DNA from 2 places in the Streptomyces sp. NBC_00667 genome. Region 2 is predicted to be linked to the other one. Evidence: predicted binding sites of a transcription regulator. Region 2 holds the regulator's gene; the other holds the start of a gene.

Region 1 (7,171 bases), 1.2 Mb from region 2:
GCGGCGTCCCCGCCAGGCACACCAGCAGGTCGAACTCGGTCGGCGTCAGGTGCACGTCCTCGGCCTGCACCCGCACCCGCCGCTGTGCGTGGTCGATCTCCAGGTCACCCAGGCGCAGCGTCGCCCCGCGGGGGGCGCTCGCCGCCTGGGTGGCCCGCTCCACCCGCCGCAGCAGCACGTGGACGCGCGCGGCCAGCTCCCGCATCGAGAACGGCTTCGTCATGTAGTCGTCCGCGCCGACCCCGAGCCCGACCAGCATGTCGGTCTCGTCGTCCCGGGCGGTGAGCATCAGGACCGGGACCGGCCGCTGCGCCTGGACCCTGCGGCAGACCTCCAGCCCGTCGAAGCCGGGCAGCATGACGTCCAGCACCAGCAGCTCGGGCAGCCAGCTCTCGGCTGCCGCGACCGCGGCCGGGCCGTCGTACGCCGTCTGCACCTGGAATCCCTCGGCGCGCAGCCGGGCCGAGATGGCGTCGGCGATGGTGCGGTCGTCCTCGACCACGAGCACGCGCCGCTGGGCACCGGGGGTGGCCGCGGCGCCGCTGTGGGTGGTGTGTGTCTGTTCCATGTCCCGCCCCTGAAGATCCCGCGTGATGGGGTGCAGCGTAGAGGAGGCACCGGCCCGCGGCCATGTGGGGTTCCCACGGACCGCCGCGGGCGTCCGGAACCCGCCCGGACCCGCCCGGACCGGCTCAGCCCTCGAAGGGGGGGCAGGGCGTCCAGCACCTTCGTCAGGGCGGGCGGGACGGAGCCGTCGTCGGTGACGACCCTGAGCGTGCCGCGCACGAAGGTGTACGTGAACCCGTCGAAGACCGTCCCGCCGCTCTTGGCCGGCCGGGGCAGGTGCGCGAAGTCGGCCTCCTGGACGGCCGTGCGCAGCCGGGTGAGCTGGGCCGCCGAGAGGCGGCCGGTGCCCTCGGGTTCGGCGCGCGCGCCCTGCCGGGTCCAGGCTCCGTCCGAGGCGACGGCCAGGGTGTGCGTCCGGCCGGCGAAGCCGCCGCTGCGGGTGACTGTGACCAGTGTCTCGGTGGCGGCGGGCGGCGGGGAGGACGCACCGGGGTCGGGCGCGGGCTGCGAGGGCCCGCCGGGGCCGGGGGAGGGCGGGTCCTGCCGGGAGGGCAGGCTGCCGCCGGCCGACGCCTCCGCGCTCAGGGTGACCAGCGAGTGGTCGGGTCTGGCCAGACCGCATCCGCCCAGGAGCACCGCGCCCAGTAGTGCCGCCGCCATCGCCCGGAACACTCGCACAACCCACCTCCGCTGGAACGGGGGCCGACCCGAACCCCGAGTATGGAGTCCGCACCACCCGCACGGAAGCACCCGGAGGCCGACATCAGCCGCACAGCCCTGTGGCGCGGGCTGCCGCCGCTCCTCGCCGTCGTCCTCGGCCTCTGGGGCCTGGAACGCGGCCCCGGCGGCGGCAGCATGTGGCGCGACGAATCCGTGACCGTCCAAGTGGCGCACCGTCCGCTGCCCGACCTCGCCGGGCTCCTCGGGCGGGTCGACGCCGTCCACGGGCTGTACTACCTGCTGATGCACGGGGTGTACGGCCTGTGGGACGCGGGCCTGTGGGCGCTGCGCCTGCCCTCCGTCGCCGCCACCGCCCTGGCCGCCGCCGGAGTGGCCGCGGTGGCGCACCGGCTCGCCGGGCCGCGGGCCGCGGTGATCGCCGGAGCCGCCTACGCCCTGCTGCCGCCGGTGCAGATGTACGCCCAGGAGGGGCGCTCGTACGCCCTCGTCGCCTGCGCCGCGGTGTGGGCCACGTACCTGATGCTGGCCGAGCGGTGGGTGGCGTACGCGGTGGTGCTGCTGCTCGGCTGCTGGCTGCACGAGTTCGCGGTGCTCGCCCTCCTCGCGCACGGCTGCGCCGCCCGGCGCTCGCGCGGCTGGCGGTGGAGCGCCGCGGCCGTCCTGGCCGCGCTGCTGCCGCTGGCCCTCGTCAGCGCCCGGCAGGCGCAGCAGCAGCTCGGCTGGCTCGGGCGGCCGGGCTGGCAGGACTGGGCGGCCTACGGGGTGCTCGCGCTCGCCGTGGTGCTCCTGGCGCGGGGCGTGCGCGACGAGCGGGAGGCGCTGCGGGTCGCGGTACCGCTCGCGCTGCTGCCGCCGGGGCTGCTGATGGCGGTCTCGCTGGTGCACCCCTGGTACGTCGACCGGTACGTGCTCTACGCGCTGGCCGGGCTCGCGCTGCTGATCGGGCTGCGGCTCGCGCGGGCCGGCCGGGTGCGGGCGCGGGCGGTGTGGCCCTGGGTGCTGGCGGGGGCGCTGCTGGCGCCCTGGGGATGGTGGTCGGGGTGGCTGAGGACCCCCGAGAGCCGCAAGGACGACGTCCTGGCGGTGGCCGCGGCCGTCCGGGAGCGGGCCCGGCCGGGGGACGCGGTGCTGTTCATGCCGTCGCGGCGGCGCGAGTGGCTGCTGTCCTCACCCGGGACGTACGCGCCGCTGCGGGACGTGGCCCTGGCCCGGACCCCGGCGGACTCGCGCAGCCTGTGGGGGACCGAGCTGCCCGCCGGGGAGATCCGGGCCAGGCTGGCCGGGACGCCGAGGGTGGTGGCCCTGCTCGACCCGCAGGGGCAGCCGCTGGACCCGTACCCGGCGGAGGCCGCGAAGCGGGAGGCGCTGGCGGCCGGGTTCCGGCTGTGCTCGCTCGCGCAGGTGCGCGGGGCGCAGGTCGCGGTGTACGGCCGGACGGGAGCCGACTGCCGCTGAAAGGGCCGTCGGGCCACGGTGCTTGGATGGGCGGGTCGATCCCGACGCAGACCCGGCCGGAGGAACCCGAATGAGCGCGCCAGAACCCCCCTTCGGACCCCTGATCGGGGCCGAGCAGCTCGCCGTCCTGCTCCTGGAACCGGACCTGGTGCTGTTCGACGCCTCCGTCGGCGCGCTGCGCGGCGCGGACCGGCGCATCCCGGGGGCCCGCCCCTTCGACCTCGACGGGGCGCTGTCCGACCACGGCTCGTCCCTCCCGCACACCATGCCCGCCGCCGCGCGGTTCGAGGAGGCGGTGCGCGCGCTCGGACTCGGCGACGGCGACACGGTGGTCGTGTACGACGGCGCCGGGATCCACTCCAGCGCCCGGGCCTGGTGGATGCTGCGCGCGATGGGCTTCGACCGGGCCGCCGTCCTGGACGGCGGGCTGCCCGCCTGGCAGGCCGCCGGGCTGCCGCTGGAGGACACCGGCCCGGCGTACGAGGGCCCGCGCGGCTCCTTCACCGCCCGGCCGCGCCCCGGGCTGCTGGTGGACGCCGCCGCCGTGGCCGCGGCCCTGGCGGATCCGGGCGCCGCGGTACTGGACGCCCGCACCCGGGGCCGGTTCGCGGGCACCGCCCCGGAGCCCCGGCCGGGCCTGCGCGGCGGCCACATGCCGGGGGCGGTCAGCCTCCCCTTCACCGAACTCCAGGCCCCCGGCGGCCTGATGAGGCCCGCTGCGCAACTCCGGGAGGCGTTCCGTGCGGCGGCGGGGGACCGGGAGCGCCTCTACCTCAGCTGCGGCTCGGGGGTGACGGCCTGCGTCCTCGCGCTGGGCGCGGAGCTGGCCGGCTACCGGGAGACGGCCGTGTACGACGGCTCCTGGAGCGAATGGGGCCTCCCGGAGCTGCCCGGCGGGCCCCGGGAGCGCCCGGTGGCGACGGGGGGATAACCCCCCGGCCCGTCCGGGTAGCGGCCCCCTCGTGGCGAGGGGGCGGGCCCCGTCAGACTTCCGCTCATGACGTATCGCTCCCGCACCTTCCCCGCCCGGCCCGCCCTCGCGTTACCCGCCCTGGCCGTGTCGGCGGCACTGCTCCTGACCGGCTGTTCCCTCGGCCGTCTCACCGAGGGCGGGCAGAAGACGGCGACCGACGACGCCACCGTGGGCGAGGCCGTCCAGGCCGTCGAGGTGACCGACGGACGGCACGGCTCCGTCGAGGTCGTCCCGGGCAGCGGCACGGGCGTCACCGTCCACCGCACGGTCCATTACCGCGGGGACACCCCGCCCCGGCCGGACCAGCGGGTCACCGCGGGCGTGCTCACCTTCACCGCGGGCTGCTCCGACACCTGCTACGTCGACTACCGGCTGGAGGTGCCCGCCTCGGCGACGGTGAAGCTGCGGACCGACAGCGGCCGCCTCACGGTCACCGGCGTCGCGGCCGCCGAGCTCACCACCTCCTCGGGCACCGTCACAGCCGATCGCGTCGCGGGCCCGCTGACGGTCCGCACCTCCTCCGGCGACGTCGGGGCCGGGCGCGTCGCGGGCCCGCTGAGGATCCGTACCTCCTCGGGCGACATCCGGGCCGCGGAACTGTCCGGCGCGCAGGCCGAGGTCCGCTCCGGTTCGGGCGACGCCCGCCTGGCCTTCACCACGCCCCCGGCCTCGGTCGCCACCGACACCGGCTCGGGCGACCTGACGCTCCGGGTGCCCCGGGGCTCCTACCGGATCGCGGCCACCACCTCCTCCGGCACCCGTGACATCACCCTCCCCGCCGACCCGGCCGCCCCGTCGAGCCTCTCGGTGAAGACCACCTCGGGCGATCTGCACCTGTCGGCAGACTGACCCGGGCGCACGTGTTCGCCCCCGGCGAACTGAGGTTGGGGAACATTGCCGGGCTCCGGGACATTGAGTCGGCATAGCTCAACTTCACTGCCGGAGGGAAGATCATGGCTTCGACGCCCGTAACGCTCACCCTGCCCGTGTTGCCGCTCGATGACGAGGTCGTCCTGCCCGGGATGGTGGTACCGCTGGACCTGTCCGACGCCGAGGTGCGGGGCGCCGTGGAGGCCGCGCAGGCCGCCGCGGGCAGCGGGAAGCCGCGGGTGCTGCTCGTACCGCGCATCGACGGCAAGTACGCCGCGACGGGTGTGCTCGGGACCGTCGAGCAGGTGGGACGGCTCTCCGACGGTGACCCCGGGGCGCTGATCCGCGGCCGCGGCCGCGTCCGCATCGGCGCGGGCACCACCGGCCCGGGGGCCGCGCTGTGGGTGGAGGGGGAGACCGTCGACGAACAGGTGCCCGACCCGCTGCCCGGAGCCGTCGCCGAGCTCGTCAAGGAGTACAAGGCCCTCGCCACCAGCTGGCTCAAGAAGCGCGGCGCCTGGCAGGTCGTGGACCGGGTCCAGCAGATCGAAGGGGTCTCGGCGCTCGCCGACAACTCCGGGTACTCGCCGTTCCTGACGGTGGCCCAGAAGGTCGAGCTGCTGGAGACGGCCGACCCCGTGGCCCGGCTGAGGCTCGCCATCAAGGCGCTCAGCGACCACCTCGCCGAACAGGACGTCGCCGAGTCCATCGCCAAGGACGTCCAGGACGGCGTCGACAAGCAGCAGCGCGAGTTCCTGCTCCGCCGCCAGCTGGAGGCCGTCCGCAAGGAACTGCGCGAACTGGGCGGGGAGAAGGAGGGCGAGGAGTCCGACGACTACCGGGCCCGCGTCGAGGCCGCCGACCTGCCCGAAAAGGTACGGGAGGCCGCGCTCAAGGAGGTCGAGAAGCTGGAGCGGGCCAGCGACCAGTCCCCCGAGGGCTCCTGGATCCGGACGTGGCTGGACACCGTCCTGGAACTGCCCTGGAACGAGCGCACCGAGGACGAGTACGACATCCGCGGCGCCCGCGCGGTGCTCGACGCCGAACACGCCGGGCTCAGCGACGTGAAGGACCGCATCACCGAGTACCTCGCCGTCCGCAAGCGGCGCTCCGAGCGCGGCATGGGCGTCATCGGCGGACGCCGCGGCGGCGCCGTACTGGCCCTGGTGGGGCCGCCCGGCGTGGGAAAGACCTCCCTCGGCGAATCGGTCGCGCACGCCATGGGCCGCAAGTTCGTCCGGGTCGCCCTCGGCGGCGTACGGGACGAGGCCGAGATCCGCGGCCACCGGAGGACGTACGTCGGCGCGCTGCCCGGCCGCATCGTGCGGGCCATCAAGGAGGCCGGGTCGATGAACCCGGTCGTGCTCCTGGACGAGATCGACAAGGTCGGGTCCGACTTCCGGGGGGACCCCGCGGCCGCCCTGCTGGAGGTGCTGGACCCCGCGCAGAACCACACGTTCCGCGACCACTACCTGGAGGTGGAGCTGGACCTGAGCGACGTGGTGTTCCTGGCCACCGCGAACGTGCTCGAATCCATCCCCGAGGCGCTCGCCGACCGCATGGAACTCGTCAGGCTCGACGGCTACACCGAGGACGAGAAGATCGTCATCGCCCGGGACCACCTGCTGCCGCGCCAGCTGGAGCGGGCCGGGCTCGCCGCCGACGAGGTGGTCCTGGAGGAGGACGCGCTGCGCAAGCTGGCCGGGGAGTACACCCGGGAGGCGGGCGTCCGCACGCTGGAGCGGTCGCTGGCACGTCTGCTGCGCAAGGTCGCCTCGCAGCACGAGCTGGGGGAGCGGGACCTGCCGTTCACCATCGGCGCGGACGACCTGCGGGCGCTCATCGGGCGGCCGCACCACGTCCCGGAGTCCGCGCAGGACCCGGCCGAGCGGCGCACCGCCGTACCGGGCGTGGCCACCGGCCTCGCCGTGACGGGAGCGGGCGGCGACGTGCTGTTCGTGGAGGCGTCCCTGGCCGATCCGGAGACCGGGGCGGCCGGGCTGACCCTGACCGGGCAGCTGGGTGACGTGATGAAGGAGTCGGCGCAGATCGCCCTCAGCTTCCTGCGCTCGCACGGCGCCGAGCTGGAGCTTCCGGTGGCCGACCTCAAGGACCGGGGCGTGCACATCCACTTCCCGGCGGGAGCGGTACCGAAGGACGGTCCCAGCGCGGGCATCACGATGACGACCGCGCTGGCGTCGCTGCTGTCGGGGCGGCAGGTGCGGACGGACGTGGCGATGACCGGGGAGGTCTCGCTGACCGGGCGCGTGCTGCCGATCGGCGGGGTCAAGCAGAAGCTGCTGGCCGCGCACCGGGCGGGGCTGACGACGGTGATCATCCCGAAGCGGAACGAAGCGGATCTGGATGACGTGCCGGCGGAGGTTCTGGAGGGGCTGGAGGTGCACCCCGTCACGGACGTGCGGCAGGTCCTGGAGCTGGCGCTGGCCGAGGCGGAGGTGGCGGTGGTCACCGCGGCCTGACCCGGCCCGTCACCCCGGCGGGGACCGGGGTGACGGCCCGGCCGTTGCGGCGGTCGCGCGGGGCGGCCCCGGCTGCGCCGGGTGCTGCGGGGCCCGCCCCGCGCCCCGCTCCTCCCCGCTGCCGGCAGGTGCCCCCACGGGCGGG
Region 2 (7,171 bases):
AGCAGCCGAGGCCCTCGGCAAGGAGAGCGCCCTCCTGGCGCAGCTGGACCAGGCCCGCACCGCGCTCGGTGAGCGCACCGCTGACCTCCAGCGGCTCCAGGCGGAGTACCAGAACTACCGCCGGCGGGTGGAGCGGGACCGGATCGCCGTCAAGGAGATCGCGGTCGCGTCCCTCCTGACGGAGCTGCTCCCGACGCTGGACGACATCGGCCGGGCGCGGGAGCACGGCGAGCTGGTCGGCGGCTTCAAGTCGGTGGCCGAATCGCTGGAGACGGCGGCCGCCAAGATGGGGCTGCAGCAGTTCGGCAAGGAGGGCGAGCCCTTCGACCCGACCGTCCACGAGGCCCTGATGCACTCGTACGCGCCGGACGTCACCGAGACGACCTGCGTGGCGATCCTGCAGCCGGGCTACCGGATCGGCGAGCGCACCATCCGTCCCGCCCGGGTCGCGGTGGCCGAGCCCCAGCCGGGCGCGGCTCCCGCCGCGAAGTCCGAGTCCGCGGACGGCGACACGCCGTCTGACAAGGACACGGATGCCCCGGACAAGGGCTGACGTCGAACATGTAGGTGTACGAGAGGAGGGCCACCGGGGATGAGCACGAAGGACTTCGTCGAGAAGGACTACTACAAGGTCCTCGGTGTCCCCAAGGACGCCACCGAGGCCGAGATCAAGAAGGCGTACCGGAAGCTCGCCCGCGAGTTCCACCCGGACGCCAACAAGGGCGACGCCTCGGCCGAGGAGCGCTTCAAGGAGATCTCCGAGGCGAACGACATCCTCGGGGACGCGAAGAAGCGCAAGGAGTACGACGAGGCGCGCGCGCTGTTCGGGAACGGCGGCTTCCGCCCCGGGCCCGGCGGGGCCGGCGGTTCGTTCAACTTCGACCTCGGTGACCTCTTCGGCGGCACGCAGCCGGGCGGCGCGGGCGGCGGCTTCGGCGGCGGCCTCGGTGACGTCTTCGGCGGCCTGTTCAACCGCGGCGGCGCGGGCCCCGGTGCGGGAACCCGCACCCAGCCCCGCCGCGGCCAGGACATCGAGTCGGAGGTCACCCTCTCCTTCACGGAGGCGGTGGACGGGGCCACGGTCCCGCTGCGGATGTCCTCGCAGGCGCCCTGCAAGGCCTGTTCGGGCACCGGCGACAAGAACGGCACCCCCCGGGTGTGCCCGACCTGCGTCGGTACGGGCCAGGTCTCGCGGGGCAGCGGCGGCGGCTTCTCGCTGACCGACCCCTGCGCGGACTGCAAGGGCCGCGGCCTGATCGCCGAGACCCCCTGTGACGTCTGCAAGGGCAGCGGCCGGGCCCGCAGCTCCCGCACCATGCAGGTCCGGATCCCGGCGGGCGTCTTCGACGGCCAGCGGATCCGGCTGCGCGGCAAGGGCGCCCCGGGTGAGCGCGGTGGTCCCGCCGGCGACCTGTACGTGGTCGTCCACGTCGGCAGCCACCCCGTGTTCGGCCGCAAGGACGACAACCTGACGGTGACCGTCCCGGTGACGATCGCGGAGGCGGCACTCGGCGCCGAGATCAAGGTGCCGACGCTGAACGGTCCCCCGGTCACGCTGAAGCTGCCGCCGGGCACGCCCGGCGGCCGTACGATGCGCGCCCGGGGCAAGGGTGCGGTCCGCAAGGACGGCACCCGCGGAGACCTGCTGGTGACGGTCGAGGTGGCCGTCCCGGCGGAACTGTCGGACAAGGCCCGCGAGGCGCTGGAGATGTACCGCGACGCGACCGGGTCCGAGGACCCGCGTGCCGCGCTGTTCGAGTCCGCGAAGGGAGCATGAGATGGACGGCCGCCGCAGGAACCCGTACCAACTGACCGATGAGACACCGGTCTACGTGATCTCGGTGGCCGCCCAGCTCTCGGGTCTGCATCCGCAGACCCTGCGCCAGTACGACCGCCTCGGGCTGGTCTCACCGGACCGGACGGCGGGCCGCGGACGTCGGTATTCGGCCAGGGACATCGAGCTGCTCCGCACCGTGCAGGCGCTGTCCCAGGACGAGGGCATCAACCTGGCGGGGATCAAGCGGATCATCGAGCTCGAGAACCAGGTCGCGGCGCTCCAGCAGCGCGTGGCCGAGCTGTCCACCGCTGTGGACGGCGCGGCCGCCGCCCTGCGGGCAAGGGAAGCGCAGGTCCACGCCTCGTACCGGCGTGACCTGGTGCCGTACCAGCCGCCGCAGCCCGGCAGCGCCCTGGTCGTCTGGCGCCCCAAGCGCCCGAAGGACTGAGGGCGCAGCCGGCGCACAGCACGGGGAAGGCCCCGCCCGGATGGTTCCGGGCGGGGCCTTCCCGCTTCTTCGCGGCGTCAGACGTGGCCCGGGGGCAGTGGTGGGGCCGCGCTGTGCAGGATGCCCGACTGGGCGATGAGGAAGCCGAGTTGGGCGCGGCTGCCGCTGCCCAGGGCGGTCGCCAGCTTCGCGATGTGCGCGCGGCAGGTGCGGACGTTCATTCCCAGCCGGCGTGCGATCGCCTCGTCCACGTGCCCTTCTATGAGCAGCTGGGCTATGGAGCGCTGCACGCCGGAGATACCATCCGGCGTGTGCGTGTACGTCACCTCGTCGCCCAACGGCACGGCTCTGCGCCAGAGTTGCTCGAAGACCTTGATGAGGTAGTCGACCAGCCCCGGGTGCCGCAGCTCCAGGGCCACCCGGCGGTCGTCGCTCGCGGGGATGAACGCCACCGTGCGGTCGAAGATCATGAGGCGCTCTATCAGCTCTTCGAGCGTGCGGATCTCCACCTTCCCCGTGGAGATGCGGTCCACGTAGGCGAGCGTGCCCTGGCTGTGCCGCACCGTGTGCTGGTAGAGCGTCCTGATGCTCACCCCGCGGTCTATCAGCGGCGCGGCGCGCTCCAGGGCCTCGCTGAGGATGAACGTGGGCCTGGCGCCGCCCGGCTGGACCGTCAGGGCCTCGGTGTGGCACTCGGCGGTGGCGAGGTCCAGGGCGGCGTTGATCTGGTCGATGCCCTCGAGCACGGTGATGGCATGGGTGTTGGCGGGACTCTGGGCGCTGATGGCCAGGAACGGCTCGAATGCATCGGTGAGATCTACAGCGGTGCGTCTGCGGTCCTGGATCTCGCGTTCGATGGGGTGGAGCCGTTGGGCGAGTGCGACGGACGGGGGAACCGCGCGGAGCTGGTTCGCGTCATCGGGGTCGGGTCTCAGTAGAGCGAATTCGAGCAGGCAGGGGGCGTTCCTGACCTCACCGCGGGCGACGCGGCCGCTGCTGAGCGCGGCCGCGTAGAGGCGTGCTCCCTCGGCGCACATCGCCGTGACGGGGTGGGGATGTGTCGGGTTTGTCTCGCTTCTTGTCAAATCTCCACCCCCCAGGGTCCTGAACATGTAAGAACATGATGCATCGTCCCTGTGGCACTGACGTGCCTGAATGAGCCATCGTCTGTCACTGCGGGGGAGAGGATTCCATCAAGTGAGGACGAAGCCGACCATGTATAAGAGAATGCTTCGCTCGGCGCTTGCCGTTGTTTTCTCCGCCGTTGCGGTCTTCGGAGCAGTCGTCGCCGTGGGCGGGGACGCGGGAAGCGTTCAGGCCAGTGCCGGTGCGCCCGTCGAGTCGGTAGGCAAGCACGATCTCGGCTGGAACACCGCTCCGCAAGACCTCGGCTGGGACACCGCGCCTGCGCAGGTTTCCCGGTGACCCCCGACGACCGTGACTTCCGTCGCGAGATGGCTTCGGCGTACCGGTCCGGATGGCAGTTCATCGACCTCGCCACGGCGATCCCCCACGCCGGCGACTCGCTGATGGTCACCCTGTTCGGCCAGCCGATCGTCGTAGTACGAGAAGAGGACGAAGACGTCCGGGCCTACCGCTGTCTGCGCCGCCCCCGGGGCGCACCGCAGCCCGTCCGCTGCGAAGTGCGGTACGGAATGGTCTTCGTCAACCTCGACCAGCGTGACCACCAGCTGTTCGAGCCCGATATCACCGCCGCCACCCCCCGAAGTGCCTGAAGCGATTCCCCCTCGTTGCACATCGCTCAGGCGCTACCCCCACACAACGGCGCCATCGTGGACCTGACCACGATGGCGCCGTTGTGATGTCGGCGCCTCAGGCGCGGCCCATCGCCCGGTCCAGGGTGATCTCCAGGACGACCCGGTCCGGATTCGGCGAGGGCATCCGTCCGTACCGCTGCGCGTAGCGCTCCACCGCGTCGGCCACCGACGCCTCGTCCGTAACGACCGTGGCGCGCCCCTCCAGGGTGGCCCAGCGCCGGCCCTCCATCTGGCACACCGCGACCCTCGCGACGCCGTTCGGCGCGGCCAGCACGTTGCGGACCTTCTTGCTGTGCTTGTTGCTGATCACCCGGGCCAGCCCGGCCTCGGGGTCGTACGTGACACCGACCGGCACCACGTGCGGGCTGCCGTCCGGGCGGGGGGTGGTGAGGGTGCACACGTGCCGTTCCCGCCAGAAGGCGAGGTATGCGGGCGTGGGGTGGCGTACGTCGTGGGGCATGTGCCGAGCGTACGTCCGCGGCCGCCCGTGTCTTTGGCCGGTGGCCGTCGAAAAACTGCCTTGAGTGGAATAGACTCAACTTTGTATCCGCTGTATCTATCAGACCAGGGGATCCGGATCAGAACCTGCCAGGGAGAGGAGAGCGGCGGTGGACGCCGAGCTGACGAACAAGAGCCGGGACGCGCTGAACGCGGCCACGAGCAGGGCCGTGAAGGACGGCCACCCGGACCTGACCCCCGCGCACCTGCTGCTGGCCCTCCTCGCCGGCGAGGACAACGAGAACCTCGTCGACCTGCTCGCCGCGACCGAGGCCGACCAGGCCGCCGTGCGCGCCGGCGCCGAGCGGCTGCTGGCGGCCCTGCCCCGCGTCACCGGCTCCACGGTCGCGCCCCCGCAGCCCACGCGCGAGCTGCTCGCCGTCCTCGCCGAGGCCGACGACCGGGCCGGGAAGCTCGGCGACGAGTACCTCTCCACCGAACACCTCCTCATCGCCCTCGCCGCCAAGGGCGGCGCGGCCGGCGAGGTCCTGACCGCCCAGGGAGCGACGGCGCGCAAGCTGCTGGACGCCTTCGAGAACGCACGAGGAGGGCGGCGGGTGACCACTCCCGACCCCGAGGGCCAGTACAAGGCCCTGGAGAAGTTCGGCACCGACTTCACGGCGGCCGCCCGCGAGGGCAAGCTCGACCCGGTCATCGGCCGCGACCACGAGATCCGCCGCGTCGTTCAGGTCCTGTCCCGCCGTACGAAGAACAACCCGGTGCTCATCGGCGAACCCGGCGTCGGCAAGACGGCCGTGGTCGAGGGCCTGGCCCAGCGCATCGTCAAGGGGGACGTCCCCGAGTCGCTCAAGAACAAGCGGCTCGTCGCCCTCGACCTCGGCGCGATGGTCGCCGGCGCGAAGTACCGCGGCGAGTTCGAGGAACGCCTCAAGACCGTCCTCGCCGAGATCAAGTCCAGCGACGGCCAGATCATCACCTTCATCGACGAGCTGCACACGGTCGTCGGCGCCGGCGCCGGCGGGGATTCGGCCATGGACGCGGGCAACATGCTCAAGCCCATGCTCGCCCGCGGCGAGCTGCGCATGGTCGGCGCGACCACGCTCGACGAGTACCGCGAGCGGATCGAGAAGGACCCGGCGCTGGAGCGCCGCTTCCAGCAGGTGCTGGTCGCGGAGCCGACCGTCGAGGACACCATCGCCATCCTGCGCGGCCTCAAGGGCCGCTACGAGGCCCACCACAAGGTCGTCATCAACGACAGCGCCCTCGTCGCCGCGGCCACCCTCTCGGACCGCTACATCACCTCCCGGTTCCTCCCCGACAAGGCCATCGACCTGGTGGACGAGGCCGCGTCGCGGCTGCGCATGGAGATCGACTCCTCCCCGGTGGAGATCGACGAGCTCCAGCGCGCGGTCGACCGGCTGCGCATGGAGGAGCTGGCGCTCAGGAACGAGTCCGACCCGGCCTCCATCGAGCGCCTGGAGAAGATCCGCAAGGACCTGGCGGACAAGGAGGAGGAGCTGCGCGGCCTGACCGCACGCTGGGAGAAGGAGAAGCAGTCCCTCAACCGCGTCGGCGAGCTCAAGGAACGCCTGGACGACCTGCGCGGGCAGGCCGAGCGCGCCCAGCGCGACGGCGACTTCGACGCGGCGTCCAAGCTGCTGTACGGGGAGATCCCCGCGCTGGAGCGCGAGCTCGCGCAGGCCACGGAAGCCGAGGCGGAGGCCACCCAGGCCGGCCCGTCCAAGGACGCCATGGTCAAGGACGAGGTCGGCCCGGACGACATCGCGGACGTGGTCGGCGCCTGGACGGGCATCCCCTCGGGCCGCCTCCTCGAAGGCGAGACGCAGAAGCTGCTGCGCATGGAGGCCGAGCTGGGCCGCCGTCTGATCGGCCAGGAGGAGGCCGTGCGGGCCGTTTCCGACGCCGTGCGCCGCACCCGGGCCGGCATCGCGGACCCGGACAGGCCGACGGGCTCGTTCCTCTTCCTCGGCCCGACGGGCGTGGGCAAGACCGAGCTGGCCAAGGCGCTCGCTGACTTCCTCTTCGACGACGAGCGGGCGATGGTCCGCATCGACATGTCCGAGTACGGCGAGAAGCACTCCGTGGCCCGGCTGGTCGGCGCGCCGCCCGGCTACGTCGGCTACGAGGAGGGCGGCCAGCTCACCGAGGCCGTGCGCCGGCGCCCCTACTCCGTCGTGCTGCTGGACGAGGTGGAGAAGGCCCACCCCGAGGTCTTCGACGTCCTGCTCCAGGTCCTGGACGACGGCCGCCTCACGGACGGGCAGGGCCGGACGGTGGACTTCCGCAACACCATCCTGATCCTGACCTCCAACCTGGGCAGCCAGTTCCTGAGCGGCCCCGGTTCCGCGGACGCCTCGGCCACGCCGGAGGACCGCAAGGCCAAGGTCCTGGAAGTGGTGCGGGCCTCCTTCAAGCCGGAGTTCCTCAACCGCCTGGACGACCTGGTGGTCTTCTCCGCGCTGACCCGCGACGAGCTGGCCCACATCGCCGAACTCCAGATCGGCCGCCTCGCCAAGCGGCTCGCCGACCGCCGGCTGACCCTGGACGTCACGCCGCAGGCCCTGGCCTGGCTGGCGGACAAGGGCAACGACCCGGCGTACGGTGCCCGGCCCCTGCGCCGCCTGATCCAGACGGCCGTCGGCGACCGCCTCGCCAAGGAGATCCTGGCGGGCGAGGTCCGCGAGGGCG

Evidence for each region. The regulator HspR, encoded in region 2, represses chaperone genes until heat shock. The targets are predictions, from matches to a motif close to TTGAGNNNNNNNNNCTCAA.
Region 1: the regulator HspR is predicted to act here: its motif matches at 4,589-4,607, upstream of lon (endopeptidase La).

The regions. Positions count from the first base shown of each region.
Region 1 is NZ_CP109022.1:4,554,674-4,561,844, forward strand. Features, by position in the region: gene OHA81_RS21290 (response regulator transcription factor) at 1-568, opposite strand, end outside; gene OHA81_RS21295 (hypothetical protein) at 1,288-2,703, shown strand; gene OHA81_RS21300 (sulfurtransferase) at 2,774-3,634, shown strand; gene OHA81_RS21305 (DUF4097 family beta strand repeat-containing protein) at 3,701-4,525, shown strand; gene lon (endopeptidase La) at 4,630-7,026, shown strand.
Region 2 is NZ_CP109022.1:3,313,113-3,320,283, reverse strand. Features, by position in the region: gene grpE (nucleotide exchange factor GrpE) at 1-553, shown strand, start outside; gene dnaJ (molecular chaperone DnaJ) at 593-1,777, shown strand; gene OHA81_RS15405 (heat shock protein transcriptional repressor HspR) at 1,779-2,225, shown strand; gene OHA81_RS15400 (helix-turn-helix transcriptional regulator) at 2,303-3,337, opposite strand; gene OHA81_RS15395 (hypothetical protein) at 3,423-3,650, shown strand; gene OHA81_RS15390 ((2Fe-2S)-binding protein) at 3,680-3,961, shown strand; gene OHA81_RS15385 (pyridoxamine 5'-phosphate oxidase family protein) at 4,059-4,463, opposite strand; gene clpB (ATP-dependent chaperone ClpB) at 4,612-7,171, shown strand, end outside.